Regions from separate parts of the Streptomyces sp. 2-1 genome, predicted to be linked through region 1. Evidence: riboswitches for the same ligand, from Rfam matches in the RefSeq annotation. Region 1 holds a riboswitch; each other region holds the start of a gene.
The links. A riboswitch is a leader RNA that binds a small molecule or an ion and turns the genes downstream of it on or off. The one in region 1 is predicted to bind cyclic di-AMP.
Positions count from the first base shown of each region.

Region 2: it holds a riboswitch for cyclic di-AMP, as region 1 does, so the genes downstream of both, ACN20J_RS30160 (NlpC/P60 family protein) here and ACN20J_RS08965 (C40 family peptidase) in region 1, are expected to answer to the same signal.
Region 3: it holds a riboswitch for cyclic di-AMP, as region 1 does, so the genes downstream of both, ACN20J_RS41725 (LysM peptidoglycan-binding domain-containing M23 family metallopeptidase) here and ACN20J_RS08965 (C40 family peptidase) in region 1, are expected to answer to the same signal.
Region 4: it holds a riboswitch for cyclic di-AMP, as region 1 does, so the genes downstream of both, ACN20J_RS35450 (M23 family metallopeptidase) here and ACN20J_RS08965 (C40 family peptidase) in region 1, are expected to answer to the same signal.

Region 1 covers NZ_CP183383.1:2,038,274-2,043,706, forward strand. Annotated here, with positions in the region: gene ACN20J_RS08955 (ATP-dependent Clp protease proteolytic subunit) at 48-683, shown strand; gene ACN20J_RS08960 (hypothetical protein) at 692-1,000, shown strand; cyclic di-AMP (ydaO/yuaA leader) riboswitch at 1,339-1,550, shown strand; gene ACN20J_RS08965 (C40 family peptidase) at 1,554-2,027, shown strand; gene ACN20J_RS08970 (DUF6328 family protein) at 2,118-2,603, shown strand; gene ACN20J_RS08975 (ATP-binding protein) at 2,695-3,138, opposite strand; gene ACN20J_RS08980 (helix-turn-helix domain-containing protein) at 3,402-4,259, shown strand; gene ACN20J_RS08985 (DUF397 domain-containing protein) at 4,269-4,493, shown strand; gene ACN20J_RS08990 (8-amino-7-oxononanoate synthase) at 4,474-5,433, opposite strand, start outside.
Region 2 covers NZ_CP183383.1:6,817,147-6,822,579, reverse strand. Annotated here, with positions in the region: gene pcrA (DNA helicase PcrA) at 1-2,410, opposite strand, end outside; cyclic di-AMP (ydaO/yuaA leader) riboswitch at 2,851-3,022, shown strand; gene ACN20J_RS30160 (NlpC/P60 family protein) at 3,029-4,180, shown strand; gene ACN20J_RS30155 (hypothetical protein) at 4,285-4,638, opposite strand; gene ACN20J_RS30150 (NlpC/P60 family protein) at 5,088-5,433, shown strand, end outside.
Region 3 covers NZ_CP183383.1:9,516,044-9,521,476, forward strand. Annotated here, with positions in the region: gene ACN20J_RS41720 (alpha-galactosidase) at 1-1,987, shown strand, start outside; cyclic di-AMP (ydaO/yuaA leader) riboswitch at 2,283-2,447, shown strand; gene ACN20J_RS41725 (LysM peptidoglycan-binding domain-containing M23 family metallopeptidase) at 2,452-3,369, shown strand; gene ACN20J_RS41730 (DUF6250 domain-containing protein) at 3,577-4,296, shown strand; gene ACN20J_RS41735 (SGNH/GDSL hydrolase family protein) at 4,443-5,228, shown strand.
Region 4 covers NZ_CP183383.1:8,055,866-8,061,298, forward strand. Annotated here, with positions in the region: gene ACN20J_RS35440 (M16 family metallopeptidase) at 1-584, shown strand, start outside; gene ACN20J_RS35445 (M16 family metallopeptidase) at 581-1,969, shown strand; cyclic di-AMP (ydaO/yuaA leader) riboswitch at 2,219-2,379, shown strand; gene ACN20J_RS35450 (M23 family metallopeptidase) at 2,392-3,165, shown strand; gene ACN20J_RS35455 (GntR family transcriptional regulator) at 3,470-4,165, shown strand; gene ACN20J_RS35460 (HPr family phosphocarrier protein) at 4,475-4,756, opposite strand; gene ACN20J_RS35465 (GNAT family N-acetyltransferase) at 5,047-5,433, shown strand, end outside.

The DNA of each region.
Region 1 (5,433 bases):
ACGTCCTGTACATTTTTTACAGGACCTCTCCCGGAGGAGCGTGTGTCATGACCCGACCGTCCGCCCGCTATGTCCTGCCCGAGTTCACCGAACGCACCAGTTCGGGAAGCCGGACCATGGACCCGTACTCGAAGCTGCTGGAGGAGCGGATCGTGTTCCTCGGGACGCCGATCGACGACGTATCGGCGAACGACGTGATGGCGCAGTTCATGCACCTCGAGTACCAGGCGCCCGACAGGGACATCTCGCTCTACATCAATTCACCCGGCGGCTCGTTCAGCGCGATGACGGCCGTCTACGACACGATGCAGTTCGTCAGCTGCGAGGTGGAGACCATCTGCCTGGGGCAGGCGGCGTCGGCCGCGGCGGTGCTGCTCGCGGCCGGCACACCGGGCAAGCGGTACGCGCTGCCGGGCGCCCGCGTGCTGATCCACCAGCCGTCGTTCTCCGAGCCCGTCCAGGGACAGGCGTCCGACCTGGCCATTCAGGCCGACGAGTTGATGCGTACCCGTGGGCAGTTGGAGGAGATGCTCGCCCTGCACACGAGCCAGAGCCGAGAGCGGATCGGTGCCGACATCGAGCGGGACAAGATCCTGGACGCGCGGGCGGCGCTGGAGTACGGACTGATCGACCGGATCGTCGCAAGCCGGAAGTCCACCCAGAGCGCACCCGGCGCGAGGTGAGCGGCCCGATGCTCCCACCCGAGTTGCCGCCGCTGCCGGCCCTGACCCGCGCCGAGGCCGAGCTGATCGACCGTTACCTTGAAGTGGTGGACCTGCTCGGCCGGATCAACCCGGCCCATTCCGGGGACACCTACCGGGGGCTGCGCGCCGCCCAGGCCCTGGTCGGCAAGGCTGCCGCGCTGCGTGACGCGCTGGCCCTGATGCATCAGCGCGGGGAGCACGAGGTGCACGCGCCGACCCTGGCGCGGGCGCTGCGCGTCCTCGACGGTGAGCGCCGAGCGGGCCGGATCGCGCTACCGCCGCGCTCCGACAGCTGACGTACCGCCACGGACCCGGCGTCACGCAGGCATCTGACGAGACGTCCGGGTCAGGGTTCAAACGGCCCGAAAGGCGTACCACCGAACAGCGTAGCCAGAGCTGCTTTTACAGGCCCGTGGGAACTGCGCAACACGCGTAGTCTCCGTACGGAATTAGACGTTCCGGTGCTGGTACGAGGGTCGTCGACCCCCTGGACGCCCTCCCGTTGGAATGGCTGTCCACCCGAACGGGTGAGTGGTGAGTAAGCCCACAAATCGCCGATTCCGCTCGGCTTTTGGGACATCCGTGCGTCAAGATCCCTTCCGACGACAAGCCCCCGCCACAAGCGGCGGGGCGATCCGGGCGGACGCCGAGTCCTGCCGCCGCACGGATGACCGGTCGACAGAAGTGGATCGGCAGGAGTGGAGGACCCAAGCACGACGGGTCGCCGGAACGGTCACGCCATGACCGGGCCGAGCAGCCCTTGGGGTGAAGCCGCGTCAGCGGCCGGGCAACTTCGCCAGCCCGAATCCGACAGGTCATCCTTCACAGGCGGCTGACGAAGGGTTGCGCATGACTGCGCTCAATCGTGTCCCGTCGCTGTTCAGCAGGGCCGGTACCGCATCGGCTCTCACCATCGCCGCTGTAGGCGGTGGCATAGTGGCCCCCGGATTCACCTCCGGCGCGGAAGCGGCCACACCCGCGACGAAGGCACTCCAGGTAGCGGCCTCCAAGAAGGGCTCCCCGTACAAGTACGGAGCCGTGGGGCCCAAGCGCTTCGACTGCTCCGGCCTCACGCTCTACTCGTTCAAGAAGGCGGGCAAGTCCCTGCCGCGTACGGCCGCCGCGCAGTACAACAAGACGAACCATGTCTCCGCTTCGAACCGCAAGCAGGGGGACCTGGTCTTCTTCCACTCGGGCCGGAACGTCTACCACGTCGGCATCTACGCCGGGAAGGGACGGATCTGGCACTCCCCGAAGACCGGGGAAGTGGTGAAGCTCCAGAAGATCTGGACGAAGAGCGTCTGGTACGGCCGGGTCAGGTGACCCGCCCGGGAGGGGGCCGCGGTGATCGCCGCGGCCCTCTCTCGTGGCCCGGAGCGTGATTTTCGCGGCTGAGTGGTTACTCCTTCACCCATGGGCGAACCGCATCACCACGAGGAACGCGACGAGACCCGGCTCGAGCGCGCCGACCGCAACTTCAACGAACTGCTCCAGGAACTGCGGGTCACGCAGACCGGGGTGCAGATCCTCTTCGCCTTCCTGCTCACCCTCGCGTTCACCGCGCGCTTCCCCTCCCTGGACTCGTTCCAGCGGGCCACGTACGTCGTCACGCTGCTGCTGTCCGTACTGGCCGCCGCCCTCTTCACCGCCCCGGCCGCGCTGCATCGCCGGCTTTTCCAGCAGGGCGCCAAGCCGCAGGTCGTGAACGCCTCCTCGCATCTGGCCCAGATCGGGCTCGGCGTGCTCGCGCTCGCCCTCTCCGGTTCGGTCATGCTCGTCGTGGACGTGGCGACGGGCCGGGCGGGCGGCATCGCGGCCGGCGCGACCACCCTGGTCGTCTGCGCGGGGCTCTGGGCGCTCCTCCCCCACCTGATGCAGGGTTCCGCCGACAAGGACTAGCGGGCCCCTTCACGCCGCCAACGGTGCCGGGACGAGCCCGACGCCGAGCAGGACGAGCGCGGCAGCGACCTCGATGGCCCGGGCACGGCGCTCAGTCCGCTCTCACAGGCTGCACCGGCGCCGTCCAGGGCAGCATGATCGAGACCGTCTTGCCGCCCTCTCTGGTGGGCCGGACCGTCAGCTTGCCGCCGCACTCGACCGTCAGCCAGCGGACGATCACCATGCCGCGGCCGTTGTCCTGCTGGACGGCGGCGGGCAAACGTTTCGGGAAGCGCGGGTGACTGTCGGTCACGCCGATACGCAGTTGTTCGTCGCGGTCGAGTTCGATGTCCACCGTGAAGGTGGGCGACTGCCCGAACGTGTGCTGTACGGCGTTGGTGGCGAGCTCCGAGACGATGAGCCGGACCGTGTCGGCCGCCTCCGTGTCGGATGGAAGTCCCCATTCGGCCAGCACGTTCATGACATAGGTGCGGGCGGCGTAGACCGAGGCGGGATCGCTCGGCAGAGTGACGGATGCTTCCTGGTGGTCTGCCATGGCGAGGTCGTCCCTTTCCCACGGGACCGGAGTCCGACACGAAGCGGATGACTTCGAGTACGGTCCCGGACTGGTGCTTGCGCCAGAGTGCCACTACCTCGGCGTTCACGGTGCCGATCCACCGAGATATGCATATATCTGTCGCTCGAAGCGGTGAACTCTGCGACGGCCGACCGTATTTGGGCGGGGGGCCGGTTTGTCCTCTACGGTCGGCGTGACGCCGGACGATATAGCGCCGGCGCGACGGTCGGAAGGAGACGGCCATGCAGTACGGTCCCGCTGTGCGCCGCCGGAAACTCGGCGCCGAACTGCGTACCCTGCGTGCCCGTGCGGGCCTCAAGAGCGGCGAGGCGGCCCGGCTCGTGGGCTGGCACCAGTCGAAGGTGAGCCGGATCGAGACCGGCCGCAGCGGGGTGAAGCCGACGGACGTGGAGCTGCTCCTCGACGCCTACGAGGTCCGGGACGCGGAGCTGCGCGAGTTGCTCGTGGTGCTGGCGGGCTCCGACGACAACGGCCGCCACCACTGGTGGCACGCCTACCGGGGTCTTCTGCCGTCCACCTACAGCGACTTCATCAGCCTGGAGTCGCAGGCCAGCGTGATGCGCACGCTGGAGAACTCCGTCGTGCCGGGGCTTCTGCAGACACCGGAGTACGCGCGTGAAGTGACCCTGGCGGCCGTGGACGGGGCGCCGGACGACAAGGTCGACGCGCTGGTGGAGGTGCGTCTCGCCCGCCAGCACGTGCTGCGTTCGAATCCACCGCTCCAACTGAGTGCGGTTCTCGACGAGGCGGCCCTACGACGGACGGTCGGCGGACCGGCGGTCATGGCACGGCAGTTGGAGCACCTCGCAGAGGCCGCGCAACTCCCTCACGTGCGGATTCAGGTGCTGCCGTTCGGAGTTGGAGCTCATGTCGGCGTCACCGGGCCCTTTGTTATTTTTTCGTTTCCGAGCAGATCTGATCTGGATGTGGTTGTTCTAGACCACTTGACGAGTAGCCTCTATCTCGAACGGAAAGAAGACCTTCAGGCCTACAGCGAGGCCTTCGACTCCCTTCAGGTCCACGCCCTTTCGCCCGAGGAAACGTTGGATTTCATCGCCGGTGTAGCTCACGGCGCATAAGGAGGCACCATGCCCGCCCTGCCTCGGCCCCTACCTTCGAGCACCCGTCTGCACGGTGTGCGGTGGCAGCGCAGCAGCCGCAGCACGGGAATGAACAACTGCGTCGAGACGGCCCGTCCGGCCTCCGGACCGTGGGCCGGACTGCTCGCGGTGCGCGACTCGAAGAACACGTCGGGACCCGCCCTGCTCTTCGCCCCCGCCGCCTGGGAGGGTTTTATCGCCGCGCTTCGATGATCAGGCGTACGGCACGGTCGAGTTGCCCGTCGGTGAGGTCCGCGCGGGCGGTGAGCCGCAGCCGTGAGATGCCGTCGGGCACCGACGGGGGACGGAAGCAGCCGACGGCGAGACCGGCCTCGCGGCAGTCCGCGGCCCAGCGCACGGCCCGCTCCGGGGAGGGTGCCCGCACGGAGACGACGGCGGCGTCCGGTCGTACGGCTTCGAGGCCCTCGGCCGTCAGCCGTTCGTGCAGGGTGGTCGCCACGGCACGCGCGCGCGTGGCCCGTTCCGGTTCCCTGCGCAGCAGCCGCAGGGCCGCGAGGGCCGCACCCGCCGCCGCGGGGGCCAGACCGGTGTCGAAGATGAAGGTACGGGCCGCGTTGACCAGATGGTCGATGACGTGGGCCGGTCCGAGGACGGCGCCGCCCTGGCTGCCGAGCGACTTCGACAGCGTGACGGTGGTGACCACGTCCGGCGCGCCCGCGAGACCCACCGCGTGCGGAGCGCCGCGACCGCCTTCGCCGAGTACGCCGAGACCGTGCGCGTCGTCCACGAGCAGGGCGGCGCCGTACTCCCGGCAGGCGGCGGCGAGTCCGCTGAGCGGGGCCGCGTCGCCGTCGACCGAGAAGACCGTGTCGGAGACGACGACGGCCACTCCGGCGTGCGTGCCCAGCGCCTTGCGCACGGCGTCGGGGTCGGCGTGCGCGACGACCTGGGTGGTGCCGCGCGCGAGACGGCAGCCGTCGATCAGCGAGGCGTGGTTGCCCGCGTCGGAGACGACGAGGGAGCCGTGCGGGGCCAGCGCGGTGACGGCGGCGAGGTTGGCCGCGTACCCCGACGAGAAGACCAGCGCGGACTCGAACCCGCAGAATTCGGCCAGCTCGCGTTCGAGTTCCGCGTGCAGCTCCGTCGAGCCGCTGACGAGCCGGGAGCCGGTCGCTCCGGCGCCCCAGGTCCG
Region 2 (5,433 bases), 4.8 Mb from region 1:
CGACCGTGCCGAGGCCGAACTGGTCGTGGGTGACGCGGTCGCCGACGGCGAGTGACACCACCGGCTTGTCCGTGGCGCCGCGTCGGGTGGCGAAGCCGGACGCGCCCGAGGCCGCCGAGCGGGAGCGCGAGGAGGACAGGGAGGCCGCCACGCCGGAGACCGGACCGGAGGCCGCCGGGCCCAGGGAGCCCGTGCGCTTCCACTCCAGATGCGCCTCCGGGATCTCCTCCAGGAACCGCGACGGCGGGTTGTACGAGGGCTGGCCCCAGGCGCTGCGCATCGACGACCGGGTCAGATACAGCCGCTCCCGCGCACGCGTGATGCCGACGTACGCGAGCCGGCGCTCCTCCTCCAGCTCCTTGGCCTGGCCGAGCGCGCGCATGTGCGGGAAGACGCCGTCCTCCATGCCGGTCAGGAACACCACGGGGAATTCGAGGCCCTTGGCGGTGTGGAGGGTCATCAGCGTTATCACGCCGGACCCGTCCTCCTCCTCGTCCGGGATCTGGTCGGAGTCGGCGACGAGCGCGACCCGCTCCAGGAAGGCGGAGAGCCCGCCCGGCGCCTCGCCCTCGCCGGCCTCCTGCTCGAACTCAAGGGCCACGGCGGCCAGTTCCTGGAGGTTCTCGATGCGGGTCTCGTCCTGCGGGTCGGTCGAGGCCTGCAACTCGGCGAGGTAGCCGGTCCGTTCGAGGACCGCCTCAAGGACCGTCGCCGGGCCTGCGCCCGACTCGACGATCGTGCGGAGGTCCTCCATCAGCGTGTTGAACTTCTTGACGGCGTTCGTCGAGCGGGACGCCATGCCGTACGCCTCGTCGACGCGGCGCAGCGCCTGAGCGAAGCTGATCTTCTCGCGCTGGGAGAGCGCGTCGATCATCGCCTCGGCGCGGTCGCCGATGCCGCGCTTGGGGACGTTGAGAATGCGGCGCATCGGTACGGAGTCCTCGGGGTTCGCGAGCACGCGCAGGTACGCGAGGACGTCCCGGACCTCCTTGCGCTCGTAGAAGCGGACGCCGCCGACGACCTTGTAGGGCAGGCCGACACGGATGAAGACCTCTTCGAAGACACGGGACTGCGCGTTCGTACGGTAGAAGACCGCGACGTCGCCCGCCTTCGCGTCGCCCGCGTCCGTGAGCCGGTCGATCTCGTCGGCGACGAACTGGGCCTCGTCGTGCTCGGTGTCGGCCACATAGCCGGTGATCTGCGCGCCCGCGCCCGCGTTGGTCCACAGGTTCTTGGGGCGGCGCGACTCGTTGCGCTCGATGACCGCGTTCGCGGCGGTGAGGATCGTCTGCGTCGAGCGGTAGTTCTGCTCCAGCAGGATCGTCGTCGCGTTCGGGTAGTCCTCCTCGAACTGGAGGATGTTGCGGATGGTCGCGCCGCGGAAGGCGTAGATCGACTGGTCGGCGTCACCCACCACGCACAGCTCGGCCGGCGGGAGGTCGTGCGCGCTCGGCGGTACGTCCACGGGGTGCTCGGAGGTGCCGACGAGCTCGCGGACCAGTGCGTACTGCGCGTGGTTCGTGTCCTGGTACTCGTCGACCAGGACGTGCCGGAAGCGGCGGCGGTAGTGCTCGGCGACGTCCGGGAAGGCGCGGAGGAGGTTGACCGTCGTCATGATCAGGTCGTCGAAGTCCAGCGCGTTCGCCTCGCGCAGGCGGGACTGGTACATCGCGTAGGCCTGGGCGAGGGTCTTCTCGAAGCCGTCGGCGGCCTGGGCGGCGAAGTCCTCCTCGTCGATCAGCTCGTTCTTCAGGTTCGAGATCTTGGCGCTGAACGACTTGGGCGGGAACCGCTTGGGGTCGAGGTCCAGGTCACGGCAGACCAGGGCCATGAGGCGCTTGCTGTCTGCGGCGTCGTAGATCGAGAAGGAGGAGGTGAAGCCGAGCTGCTTCGACTCGCGCCGCAGGATCCGTACGCAGGCGCTGTGGAAGGTCATCACCCACATCGCGTTGGCGCGCGGGCCGACGAGCTGCTCGACGCGCTCCTTCATCTCGCCCGCGGCCTTGTTCGTGAAAGTGATCGCGAGGATCTGGCCCGGGTGCACCCTGCGCTCGCCCAGCAGGTGGGCGATCCGGTGCGTCAGCACACGGGTCTTGCCCGAGCCCGCGCCGGCCACGATGAGCAGCGGCGAGCCGTGGTGGACCACCGCCGCGCGCTGGTTCTCGTTCAGCCCGTCCAGGAGCGCGGCCGGGTCCACGTGCGGCCGGGGCGCGCCGTCGCGGTAGTACCCGTCCCGGCTCGGCGGCACGTCGAACTGGCCGCCGAACAAATCGTCCGGAACGGGCTCCGACTCCTGCCCCTGGTCCTCCGGCGGCGGCGGGGGCTCGTCCTCGGGCGGCGGGGGCTCCTCCTCGTGGGCCCGTGAGGGCTTGAGGTCCGCCAGGAAGCTGTCATCAAAGAGGCTGCTCATCGCTCTCCGAGTCTAGGCGCCCCCACTGACAGCCTGCCGCCACCTTGGAAACTCGACGGGGTCGCTCCGCGGGGGTGCGGGTTTCCGTGGCTGCTCGCCTTGAGTTTCGTCACCCTCCGGTGGGGGTTTGCAGCGGTCCGTGATCACGTGGTCTGGCTGCGGCTTCGGCTGGGATTCGGGAGCGGTGTGTCGTGGGTGCGGGTCGGCTTTGGTTGGCGTGCGCAGTTCCCCGCGCCCCTGAAGGGGCGCTGCAGTGGGGCGGGCTTCACCTAGTAGACAACTCGGGGCAGAACCATCCGAATTGGCAATCGCGAATCGAGTCCAAGGCTAAGGTCACGAAAATGTATCGGGCATATCGCACATCAAACTTCACAGGGGCCACACGAATTGGCTAACTTTTATGTGGGCCGCACGACCCGCACCGGCGAACACGCCGGGCCGAGCGGCCTCCGCCGAGTCCGGCAGGCCCTCGTGGCCGACGGAGCCGGGGACCCACCGACCTTGGGGTGAATCGGTCCAACTCCCTTCGGGGAAACGGGCCGTAGGGCAAACCTTCCGGAGCACCCGCCCGAACCCGACAGCTAACTCGGTAGGCGGACGACGGAAGGAGACGCCCTCGTGGCGCCACACCGCAGGTCCCGGCCCCCCAGTCCCATGGGCATACGGACTCCGGCCATCGCCACCGCGGCCCTGACCTCGGTGGCCCTCCTCTCCCAGACGGCGAACGCGTCGCCCTCCGAGGAGCCCAGGCCGAGCCTCGAGGAAGTCGAGAAGAAGGTCGGCGACCTCTACCGCCAGGCGGAGACGGCCAGCGAGAAGTACAACGCGGCCAAGGAGAAGACCACCAAGCAGAAGAAGCGCGTCGACACCCTCCTCGACGACGTGGCGCGCCGCACGGAGAAGCTCAACGACGCGCGCGAGGAGCTCGGTACGTTCGCCGCCGCGCAGTACCGCACCGGGGCCGCCGCCCCCGACACCGCCTCCCTCCTCCTCGCGGACAACCCGCAGGACTACTTCGACCAGACCCAGCTGATGGACCGGCTCACCAGCCGCCAGAAGCAGTCCGTCGACGACTACGTGACGCAGCAGACCGCGACGACGGAGAAGCGGCAGGAGGCGTCCGAGAGCCTGGAGACGCTCACCAGGACGCAGAGCTCGCTGAAGACGTCCAAGGCGGACGTCCAGCGGAAGCTCGCCACGGCGCGCGACCTCCTCTCGAAGCTGACCACCGAGGAGAAGGCGCGGCTCGCCGCGATCGAGCGGCAGAAGCAGGAAGAGGCCCAGCGCAAGGCCGACGAGCTGGCCCGGCAGCAGGCGGCCGACGCCGAGCGGCGGCGCCAGGAGGCCGCGCAGGACACCGGGACATCCACGAGCTCCGGGAGCGCCTCAGGGACCTCCGGGTCCGGCTCCACCGCCTCCACCGCCAAGGCCGACAAGGCGCTCGCCTTCGCCCGCGCCCAGATCGGCAAGCCGTACGTCTGGGGCGCGAGCGGCCCCGGCTCGTACGACTGCTCCGGCCTCACCCAGGCCGCCTGGAAGGCCGCCGGCGTCACCCTCCCGCGCACCACCTGGGACCAGGTCAAGGCCGGCACGACGGTCTCCGTGAACAGCGCCCAACCCGGTGACCTGGTCTTCTTCTACGACGACATCAGCCACGTCGGTATCTACATCGGCGACGGCATGATGATCCACGCGCCCAAGCCGGGGGCGTACGTCCGCGAGGAGTCGATCTACTACATGCCGATCCACAGCGTGGTGCGCCCGGCGTGAGGGGCTTCGGCTTCGTGAGGGGCCTTTCGTAGACCTGGGTGGAAATGGGAGAGGGCACACGCGCGTGTGCCCTCTCCTGTTTCCGCTCAGGCTCCCGTTTCCGCTCAGGTCCAGAGCACCGCGATGAAGATGTTCGCCGTGGTCAGTCCGCCCACCAGGCCGAACAGGCTGTTCTCCACCTTCTCCTCGTCCCGTTTCACGTACACGAGGCCGAGGATCACGACCAGCAGGGCGAGCTTCACGCCGATCTTGATGTTGTTGACGGTCTGGTCGTCGGCCTGGTTGAGGCCGACCAGGATCGCGCCGGTGACCAGCATCGTCAGCGCGCCGTGGAGCATGGCCGGGCTGAAGCGGGCCGTGCCGTCGCTCATGGCCTTCAGCTGGGTGAGGAAGCCGCCGAGGAGGGACGCGATGCCGATGATGTGCAGGGCGACGAAGACATGAATGAGTACGTCCATGGCTCCGGACACTAACCAAACGCCTCCGTACCACCGCACACCGCCCCCGGCCCGCACACCCGCCTCGAATACCCGGCTCCGGCGGAGCCCATAGCACCCGGTCGCCCCCCGTTTCCCCACAATCCGCGCATCGGTCACCGCACCACGTCAAGTCGGCGGCCCCGGGCCCGGATCGCGGTCGTACCCGGTCAGCTCATGTCCGAGTCCCACCACTTCCGTACATGCCGTTACCCCCGCCGCGGTCGCAGGTTTAGCGTCCTTCTCCAGGTGACCGGCTCCCCACCACCGCCCGGGTCAGGGGCGGCATCCGGACACCACCGCCGAGAAAGGTCCGGCGGCGGCCCGCTCCCCCTGTGCGGGCCGCCGCCGGACGTGCAACCGGCCCTGAGGGCCGCCGCCGCGGGACGCACCAACTCCTCGGCGGCCGTACGGAAGGACGTGGATCGCACGTGGCAGCGCACCGCAAGCCGAGACAGCGCTCAGTCGGCGGCAGTACGGCCCGCACCGCCTTCACCATCGCGCTGGCGGGCGCGGCGAGCGCGACCGGCTTCGAGGGGACGGGAACCGCCGCTCCCGAGCTGACACCCGCTCAGGTCAAGGCGAAGGTCGACAAGTTGTACCAGGAGGCGGAGGTCGCCACCGAGAAGTACAACGGCGCGAAGGAGAAGTCGACGAAGACGCGGGGCCGCCTGGACACCCTGGCGGACGAGGCCGCGCGCCGGACGGAACGGCTCAACTCGGAGCGGGACGCGCTCGGTTCACTGGCGGCCGCGCAGTACCGGGACGGCGGCGTCG
Region 3 (5,433 bases), 7.5 Mb from region 1:
TCTGCACTGGGGTCCGCGTATCGCGCTCGCCGACGCCGAGGCACTCGCCGCCGGCCCGGGACCGGAGTACTGGGCCTTCGAGGCCACCCTCGACGGGCACGAGGAGTACCCGGTGGAGGGCGGCCCCCGGTTCGGGCGGCCCGCCCTGTCCGTGCGTACGGACGAGCGGCGCGGCACCGAGTGGAGCTTCGAGACGTACGAGGCCGACGGCGACGAGCTGCGGCTGCGGTTCTCCGACTCCGGGCTCAGGATCACGCTGCACTACCGGATGCGTGCCGGGACCGACGTCGTCGAGCGGTGGGTGACCCTCGCCAACGAAGGGCCCGCCCTGGAGGTGCTGCGCGCAGACTCCGCGGCCTGGACGCTGCCGCACCGCGACGGCTGGCGGCTGTCCCAGCTGCATGGCCGGTGGGCGGCCGAGTCCCGGCTCGTGCGCTCCGAACTCACCTACGGTGAGAAGGTCATCGGCAGCCGGCGCGGGCACACCTCGCACCAGCACCTGCCCTGGGTCGCCCTGGACCCCGACGGAGCGGCCACCGAGGAGCAGGGCGAGGTCTACGGGTGCGCCCTCGCCTGGTCGGGCACCTGGCGGATCGCCGTGGCCCAACTCCCTGACGCGCGCGTGCAGATCACCGGCGGCGTCGGGTACGACGACTCGGGGCTGCTGCGACTGGAGCCGGGGGAGAGCTTCGTCACACCCGTCTTCGCGGGGTTGTGGAGCGACGGCGGATTCGGCGGCGCGAGCCGTGCCTGGCACGCCTACCAGCACGCCCATGTGATCCCGGACGCGGGCGAGCACCGGCCGGTGCTCTACAACTCCTGGGAGGCCACGGAGTTCGACATCTCCGAGGAGCAGCAGGGGGCGCTGGCGCGACGGGCCGCCGCGATGGGGGTCGAGCTGTTCGTGGTCGACGACGGCTGGTTCGGGGCGCGCACCAGCGACCGGGCCGGGCTCGGCGACTGGACGCCCAACCCCGACCGCTTCCCGGCGGGTCTCAAGCCCCTCGCCGACGAGGTGCACGCGATGGGGATGCAGTTCGGGATCTGGGTCGAGCCCGAGATGGTCAACCCGGACAGCGAGCTGTACCGAGCGCATCCCGACTGGGTGCAGTTCCAACCGGGACGAAAGAGGACGGAGCTGCGCAATCAGCTCGTACTGAACCTCGCCCGCGAGGACGTCCAGGAGTACCTGTGGGAGCAGCTCGACACGCTGCTCTCCAGTGCGCCGATCGACTACGTGAAGTGGGACTTCAACCGCTGCTTCACCGACGCGGGGTGGCCCGGCGAGGCCTACCCGCAGCGGCTCTGGGTGGACCATGTGCACGCCCTGTACCGCCTCCTGGACCGGCTGCGGGCGGCCCATCCGGGCGTCGCCTTCGAGTCCTGCTCGGGCGGCGGCGGCCGTATCGACCTCGGGATCATGGCGCGTACGGACCAGGTGTGGACCTCGGACAACACCGACCCGCTCGACCGGCTCGCCATCCAGCACGGCTTCAGCCAGGTGCATCCCGCGCGGGTGATGGCCGCCTGGGTCACCGACAGTCCGAACGACCAGCTCAACGGCCGCGCCAGCTCGCTGCGCTTCCGCTTCGTGAGCGCGATGGCCGGCGTGCTCGGTGTCGGCGGCGACCTGACCCGGTGGAACGAGGAGGAGCTGGCCGAGGCGCGGACGTGGGTGGAGCTCTACAAGGAGATCCGGCCCGTCGTGCAGGGCGGGGACCTCCACCGGCTGCGGGCGCCGGAGGGCGGGCTGAGCGCCGTGCAGTACTCGCGTGACGGGGAGGTCGTCGTCCTCGCCTGGCTCCAGGCCCAGCACTACGGCGAGCCGGTCGCTCCGGTGCGACTGCGCGGGCTCGACCCGGCGGCGACGTACGAATGCCTCGAAACGGGCGAAGTCCACCGAGGTGCGGTGCTGTTGCATCACGGATTGCGGACGGGGTTGCGCGGCGACCTTGATGCGGCAGTTTTCCGGCTGCGTCGCATGTGACTGTTGTGTCCGTAATGGAGCATTGGTTCCAACTCGCTCTGGAATAAAGGCTCCTGGAACGGCACTCCGTGAGCAGCGTCATATTCGTGACGGTCCGCTGTCGCCATGTTCACGTAATTCGGTTGCGTTTTCAGGGATTTAACAAACGGGGAAGATCCCTGATTTACGCAGCGTGACCGTCATTTCGGTCAGGGATCAAGAGAACGGGGCACACAGGAAACCCCAAAGGTTGTTCCTGCGTCTTCATGTCGCTTACGTTCGCCACCAATCCGGACGGACGCCCAATCCTGCCGCCGCCCGGAATCCGCTCACCCACCCGTACACGGCAGGAGCGGGGGACCCACAGGTAGAACGCCTGTTCCGGTCTCCGGAACGGCTAGGGGTTAAGTCGTGCGCAAACACGGCCGGGCATCTCCAGCTCGCACCCGACAGCTCACCTCGCAGGCGCCGGAGAGGAATTCGCCATGCCCGCGAAGGGTAAGCACCGCCGTCCCAAGTCCCAGCGTTTCACCCGCTCCATAGCCGTCGCCGGAACCGGCGGCGCGGCGCTCGCCCTTCCGCTGCTCGGTGCGACCGGGGCGCACGCCGCGACTTCGCAGTCCGCCGCCGATTCCGTGGCGAGCGTCTCGAATGTCGCGAACAAGGCCGCCGAATCGGCGCCTGCCGCCGCCGACAAGAAGGCCGAGGCGAAGAAGGCCGCCGCCAAGACCTATTCCGTGCGAGCGGGCGACTCCCTGTCGAAGATCGCCGGCACGCAGAACGTCAGCGGCGGCTGGAAGAAGCTGTACGAGGACAACCGCAAGGCGATCGGCGGTGACCCGGCGCTGATCCACCCGGGCCTGAAGCTGTCGATCGGCAAGGCCGCCGCCACGTCGAGCTCCGACTCCGGCGCCTCCAAGACCACCCAGTCCTCCGCGAAGAAGGCCGCGGCCCCCAAGGCTGCTGCCGCTCCAAAGGCCGCCGAGGCCAGTGCCGCCGGCTTCACGCTGCCGGTCGCGGGCGCGGGCGTCGGCACCCCGTACAAGATGTCGGGCAGCATGTGGTCCAGCGGGTACCACACCGGCGTCGACTTCGTGGTCCCGACCGGCACGTCCCTCAAGTCCGTCGGTGCGGGCACGGTCGTCTCCGCCGGCTGGGGCGGCGCGTACGGCAACCAGGTCGTCATCCAGCTCGAGGACGGCCACTACGCCCAGTACGCCCACCTGTCCTCCCTCTCCGTCTCGGCCGGACAGGCCGTGACCGAGGGCCAGCAGGTCGGCCTCTCCGGCGCGACGGGCAACGTCACCGGCCCGCACCTGCACTTCGAGATCCGCACCACCCCGGACTACGGCTCGGACGTGGACCCGCTGGCGTACCTGCGTGGCAAGGGCGTCTCCGTCTGACCCGACGCCAGGCACGCCCGCACGGCGTACCACTCCGCTCGTCTCCGAAGGCCGGACCCGGTGATCCCCGGGGTCCGGTCTTCGGTGTTTCGGTTCTGTGGCACGTCTGTGGCATGGCCGGGCGATGTGTCGACAGGGATGCGGAAGTCGCGGCACAGTGATCTCCGCAAGCGCTTTCTATGCGCCTTCCCTGCCATGGAGGTCTTCATGACGACCACACGCAGAGCGTTCGGAGTCCTGGCCGCCGGTGCCGCACTCACCGCGCTGGCCCCCGCGCAGACCGCGGGTGCGGCGGTCCGGGGCCGTCCGGGGCGGCTCATCGCCCGCGACGACTTCCGGCACGGCCTCGGCCAGTGGGCGACGGAACTGCAGGACGGCGGCAGCGTCACCGCGTCCCGCGGCGTCCTGGAGATAGACGTGCCGAGCGGCGCGACTGTGTGGTTCAAGCGCAAGCTCCGAGGGCCCTATGTCCTGGAGTACACCGCCACACCGGTCTCCGCGGGCGGCGCCAACGACCGGGTCTCGGACCTCAACAACTTCTGGAACGCCACGGACGTCCGCTCCCCGGAGGACCTCTTCGCCACGCACCGGGGCGGTGCGCTCGACGAGTACGACCACCTCACGACGTACTACGCCGGATACGGAGCCAACACCAACACCACGACCAGGCTGCGCCGTTACGTCGGTGAGGCGGGTGTGCGCCCGCTGGTCTTCGACTACACAGAGCCCTTGCTCACGGCGAACGAGCCCAACCGCGTCAGGATCGTCTCGAACGGCTCGACGGTCCGGTGGTGGAACAACGGGCGGCTCGTCTTCGACTTCGTGGACCAAGAGCCGTACACGAGCGGGCACTTCGCGTTCCGGACGGTCTGGAGTCACTTCAGGATCACGGACTTCAGGGTGCGAGAGCTGCGACAACGTCCCTGATGGAGCCCCTTATTCCGAGATTGACCAACACTTGACGAGTGGCTTATCTCACCGCGCGTCAACCCTTTCCTACGGTCGCGTAGCTCACACCCGAAGGTGAATCATGGCCCGATGTGGCAGACGATTCGAAGAATGACAACAGATCAGTGATCGGGTCGTACGTGGCGGTGGGGGACAGCTTCACCGAGGGCGTCGGCGACCTTGGCCCGGACGGGGCGTCCGTCGGCTGGGCCGACCGGTTCGCGGTGCTTCTCGCGGACCGTCGGCCCGAGGGCGACTTCGACTACACCAACCTCGCAGTCCGCGGGAAACTCCTCGACCAGATCGTCGAGGACCAGTTGACGCGCGCGAAGGAGCTCGCGCCCGACCTGGTCTCCTTCTGCGCGGGCGGCAACGACATCATCCGGCCGGGCACCGACCCCGACGAGGTCGCGGAGCGCTTCGAGCGCGCCGTCGCGGACCTCACGTCGGCCGTCGGCACGGTCCTCGTGACCACCGGCTTCGACACCCGTGGCGTACCCGTGCTCAAGCACATGCGCGGCAAGATCGCCACGTACAACCTCCATATCCGGTCCATCGCCGACCGGTACGGCTGTCCCGTGCTCGACCTGTGGTCCCTCAGGACCATCCAGGACCGGCGGGCCTGGGACGGCGACCGGCTCCATCTGTCGCCCGAGGGGCACACGCGGGTCGCCCTGCGCGCCGGCCAGGTCCTCGGCCTGGAAGTGCCCGCGGATCCCGACCAGCCATGGCCGCCGCTGCCGCCGCGCGGCACGCTCGAAATGCGGCGCGACAACATCCACTGGGCGCGCGAGTACCTGGTCCCGTGGATCGGGCGGCGCCTTCGCGGGGAGTCCTCCGGGGACCGCGTGGTGGCGAAGGGGAGCCTGTCGCCCGACGACATCAAGATGCGGATCGAGCCGGTGGCTTGAAGGTCCGGGGGCCTGAGGGCCTTCGGGGCGGGCCGTGGTTCGACCGGCGGTCTTGCTCTGCGGCCCGAATGTCCGCGGAGGGGCGGGGCTTCCCTGACGGGTGACGTCGGGGGAGCCCCGCTGCTTCGTTGTGGGTGAGGCCGAAATTCTTTGTGGCGAGGCCGCGAACCGTCTTGCGGGCGGTGATGCCGGGCAAGCCCCACCG
Region 4 (5,433 bases), 6.0 Mb from region 1:
GGCTTCCGGAGGACGGCACGCGCGCGTGCGACGCGGCGGACCTGGCCCTGACCGTGCTCGGCGGCGGCGAGTCGTCCCGGCTCTACAACCGGCTCGTACGCCGCGACCGCACCGCCGTCGCGGCCGGGTTCGGCCTGCTGCGCCTCGCGGGAGCGCCCTCCCTGGGGTGGCTCGACGTGAAGACGTCCGGCGACGTCGAGGTGCCGGTGATCGAGACCGCCGTCGACGAGGAGCTCGCCCGGTTCGCCGAGGAGGGCCCCACCGCCGAGGAAATGGAGCGCGCCCAGGCCCAGTTGGAGCGCGAGTGGCTGGACCGCCTCGGCACGGTCGCGGGCCGCGCCGACGAACTGTGCCGGTACGCGGTGCTGTTCGGCGACCCGCAGCTCGCCCTCACCGCCGTCCAGCGCGTCCTCGACGTCACCGCCGAGGAGGTCCAGGAGGTCGCCAAGGCCCGCCTGCGCCCCGACAACCGCGCGGTGCTGGTCTACGAGCCGACCGTCGCCGAAGAGGCCGAAGAGACCGTCGCCGAAGAGGCCGAAGAGACCGACGCCGCTGACGACACCGACGAGGAGGCGGCCAAGTGACCGAGCTCGCCACGATGGAATTCCACCCGCAGCCCCAGGCCGGCGAGGCCAGGCCCTGGGCCTTCCCGGCCCCCGAGCGCGGCGCGCTCGACAACGGCCTGACGCTGCTGCGCTGCCACCGCCCCGGCCAGCAGGTCGTCGCCGTCGAGATCCTCCTGGCGGCCCCGCTGGAGGCCGAGCCGCAGGGCCTGGACGGCATCGCCACGATCATGGCGCGTGCCTTCACCGAGGGAACCGACAAGCACTCCGCCGAGGAGTTCGCCGCCGAGCTGGAGCGCTGCGGCGCCACCCTCGACGCGCACGCCGACCACCCCGGCGTACGGATCAGCCTCGAAGTCCCCGTCTCCCGGCTCCCCAAGGCGCTCGGTCTGCTCGCCGACGCCCTCAGGGCACCCGCGTTCGAGGACAGCGAGATCGAGCGGCTGGTGCGCAACCGGCTCGACGAGATCCCGCACGAGACCGCCAACCCGGCCCGCCGCGCCGCCAAGGAGCTCTCCCGGCAGCTCTTCCCGGCGACCTCGCGCATGTCGCGCCCGCGCCAGGGCACCGAGGAGACGGTCACCGCGATCGACTCGGCGGCCGTGCGCGCCTTCTACGAGAAGCACGTACGCCCCGCCACCGCGACCGCCGTCGTGGTCGGCGACCTCACCGGCGTCGACCTCGACGCGCTGCTCGCGGACACGCTCGGCGCCTGGACGGGATCGCAGGCCGAGGCCCGCCCCGTTCCGCCGATCACCGCCGACGACACCGGCCGCGTGATCATCGTCGACCGTCCCGGAGCCGTCCAGACGCAGCTGCTCATCGGCCGTATCGGAGCCGACCGGCACGACCGCGTGTGGCCCGCCCAGGTGCTCGGCACGTACTGCCTCGGCGGCACCCTCACCTCACGCCTGGACCGCGTCCTGCGCGAGGAAAAGGGATACACCTACGGTGTGCGGGCGTTCGGCCAGGTGCTGCGCTCCGCGCCGGACGGGACGGGCGCCGCGATGCTCGCCATCAGCGGTTCCGTGGACACCCCGAACACCGGCCCGGCGCTCGACGACCTCTGGAAGGTGCTGCGCACCCTCGCGGCCGAGGGCCTCACCGACGCCGAGCGCGACGTCGCCGTGCAGAACCTGGTGGGCGTGGCGCCCCTGAAGTACGAGACGGCGGGCGCCGTCGCGGGCACGCTCGCCGACCAGGTCGAGCAGCACCTGCCGGACGACTTCCAGGCGACGCTGTACCAGCAGCTCGCCGCGACCGGCACCGTGGAGGCCACCGCGGCCGCCGTGAGCGCCTTCCCGGTGGACCGTCTGGTGACCGTCCTCGTCGGTGACGCCGCGCAGATCGAGGAGCCGGTCAGGGCCCTCGGAATCGGCGAAGTCAGCGTCGTGACAGCGGAGTAGAGCGCGCAGTAGAAGGCGCAGTGGAACCGGGCCGTTCCGCTGAGAACCCAGGTGACGGAAGAGTCGCCTGGGTTCTCCTTTTGCCCGGACTTCATCACCCGAACCACTGGTTGTCCGTATTGATAGGGAGGTTGCGTGTCTGCCCTGTGGCATGCGCCTCAAAACCCTTGATCCGTTTGTTGATTGAAAGACGCCCCGCTTAGCGTCGGTCCGGCTGTTCGTCAGGCAGTGCGCCGCGCCCGCGGCACCGGACAGTCATCGCCGAGTCCCCGTACGGCGCGAGCCAGGGGAGCCGGGGACCCATATGAAGTCCCTGGGGTGAATCGGACGCCCTTCCCGAAGGGGGTCCGTAGGAGACCTTCCTGCTCCGAACCCGTCAGCTAACCCGGTAGGCGAGAAGGAAGGAAAGGACCAGCCACTTCATGGCGTTCACTCGCGCCACCGGGAAGCACCGTCGTCCCAGCCGTATGAAGCGCACGACCAACCGGACCGTCGGCGTCGCCGCACTCGCCACCACCGGTGTGGTCGGCACCCTGGCTGCTCCCGCACTCGCCGCCGAGAGCCCCGCCGAGCAGACCCTGACCCAGGCGATCACCATCGGCGACACGGTCGCCGACCAGATCGACGCGCAGGCCGCCGCCCAGCAGCAGGCCGCCGACGAGACCGCCGCCCGCGAGAAGGCCGAGGCCGCCGCCAAGGAGCGTGCCAAGGAAGCCGCGGAGAAGGCCAAGAAGGAGCGCGAGGTCAAGGCCCGCGCTGCCCGCGCAGCTGAGCGTGAGCGCCTGCTGAAGTCGTACACCGCGCCCATCTCCGGCTCGTATGTCTCCACCGGCTACAAGGCCGGCGGCGCCGTCTGGTCCTCTGGCAGCCACACCGGCATCGACTTCCACGCAGCCAGCGGCACCGCCGTCCACGCGGTGGGCGCCGGCACCGTCGTCGAGGCCGGCTGGGGCGGCTCGTACGGCAACGAGGTCGTCATCAAGATGAACGACGGCACCTACACCCAGTACGGGCACATGTCCTCCCTCGGTGTCTCGGTCGGCCAGACGGTCACCCCGGGCCAGCAGATAGGCCTCTCCGGGGCGACCGGCAACGTCACCGGGGCGCACCTGCACTTCGAGGCGCGGACGAGCGCGGAGTACGGCTCGGACATCGACCCGCTCGCGTACCTCCGCCAGCACGGCGTGAACGTCTGACGGCGGGCGCAAGCCCTCCCACGCGGCAGCCCTCCCACGCGACGGCTCTCCCGCGCGGCAGCTCTCCCGAAGGCCCCGGCTCACCGAGCCGGGGCCTTCGCGCGGTTCTGATCACTTCCTGATGGCTTCTCGGCCACTTCCCGGCCGACTTTGCACCGGACGACTGCCTGTTCAGAAGCCGGGTGTGTCCAAAAAATAGCCACGGATTCCGGTCCGCCATCGGAATTTCCCGTTCTCTGCAATAGAGTCACCGAACAAGCGTCAATCGACCGCGTTTCGCGGGGGTTAAGGCGGAGGTCCGGTCATGCGTATTCCCGCGCACTCGGTATGCACGGCGATCCGTGACGACATCGTCGCGGGTGTCTACGAGCGCGGCAGCCGGCTCACCGAAGAACTGCTCGCGCGCCGGTACGGCGTCTCGCGGGTCCCCGTGCGGGAGGCCCTGCGCACCCTGGAGGCGGAGGGATTCGTCGTCACGCGCAGGCACGCGGGCGCGTGCGTCGCGGAACCCACCGAGCAGGAGGCCGCCGATCTCCTGGAGATGCGCATGCTGCTGGAGCCGCTTGGGGCCGCGCGCGCCGCCCAGCGTCGCACCGAGGCGCACCTCAAGGTGCTGCGCGGCCTGGTCAGGCTGGGCCAGGAGCGGGCCAGGAGGGGCAACAGCGAGGATCTGCGCTCGCTCGGCGGCTGGTTCCACGAGACGCTCGCACAGGCCTCGGGGAGCCCCGTGCTGACGTCCACGCTCGCCCAGTTGCGGCACAAGATCGCCTGGATGTATTCGGTCGAGGCGCCCGCCCACCCCGCCGAGTCCTGGGCCGAGCACGGCGCCATCGTGGACGCCGTCGCGCGCGGCGACAACGACCGGGCCAGGGCGATCACGGCGCTGCACACCGAGCGGGCGATGGCCGCGCACCGGCTGCGCTTTCCCGGCGGCTCCGATCGCGCGGAGCGTGTGAGGACTTCGCAACATCCCGTAAACACGGCGGGCCTGCGGCATTAACAGTGGCGCCGTATACAAAGAGAGTTATTTGCAGGGGTCTATTTCTGCTGCCCCTTTTTTCACGTGCCGGGAATTTCCGCGCACGTGATTTCCGCATGCGCGGAACCAGGATGAGTGGAACGCGGTGCGCGGGCATCCCAAAAAGCCCGGACGATGCCCGAGAGTGCGGCGAAAAGCCGCGAGACGGTGTGACGCACGGGAAAAACAGTGCGTGAGGCCACAAAGCAGCGCGCGGCCTGCAGGCGGAAACGGCGGAGCCGCGTCACCCGATACGGGTCGACGCGGCTCCGCCGTACGTGGTCCGAGAGATCAGACGGTCTCGGGGAGCTCCTCAAGGCCCTCGGCGACCAGCTTCGCCAGGCGGTCGAGCGCGGCGTCCGCGCCCTCGGCGTCGGAGGCCAGGACGATCTCCTCGCCGCCCTGGGCGCCGAGGCCGAGAACCGCGAGCATCGAGGCGGCGTTGACGGGGTTGCCGTCGGCCTTGGCGATCGTCACGGGGACGCCGGAGGCCGTGGCGGCCCGGACGAAGATGGAGGCGGGACGGGCGTGAAGGCCCTCGGCCCAGCCGACGTTGACGCGGCGCTCAGCCATGTGATGCTGCCCTTCAGGTGTCTCACGGTTGTCTAGACCATTGTTCCATATCGTGAAGCGTGCCCCGAGCGGCCGCGGAAACCGGGCCCGAGGCGGCTTCGGTCCCCCAAGACTGCCTCGCGCCCCTGCCGGACGCGAGCCCGCCGTAGCCGGGACGTGAACCCGTGGGGCGTGACCCCCTGGAACACGAACCCGGGGACAGGTACCGACGCGCACCGACACGTTCCCGGGACATGAACCCCCGCGACCAGGACCGGCCGTTGTCGGACCCGAGCCGTACTCTGGGCCCCATGCAGACCTCGCCGGACCGGCACGAGTACCCCGCTCACTGGGAGGCCGATGTCGTGCTGCGCGACGGCGGCACCGCGCGCATCCGGCCGATCACGGCCGACGACGCCGACCGCCTGGTCAGCTTCTACGAGCAGGTGTCCGACGAGTCGAAGTACTACCGCTTCTTCGCGCCGTATCCGCGCCTGTCCGCCAAGGACGTCCACCGCTTCACGCACCACGACTTTGTGGACCGGGTGGGACTCGCGGCCACGGTCGGCGGCGAGTTCATCGCCACCGTACGCTACGACCGCATCAACGCCGACGGCCTCCCCGCGTCGTCCCCCGCGGACGAGGCCGAGGTCGCCTTCCTCGTGCAGGACGCCCACCAGGGCCGCGGCGTGGCGTCC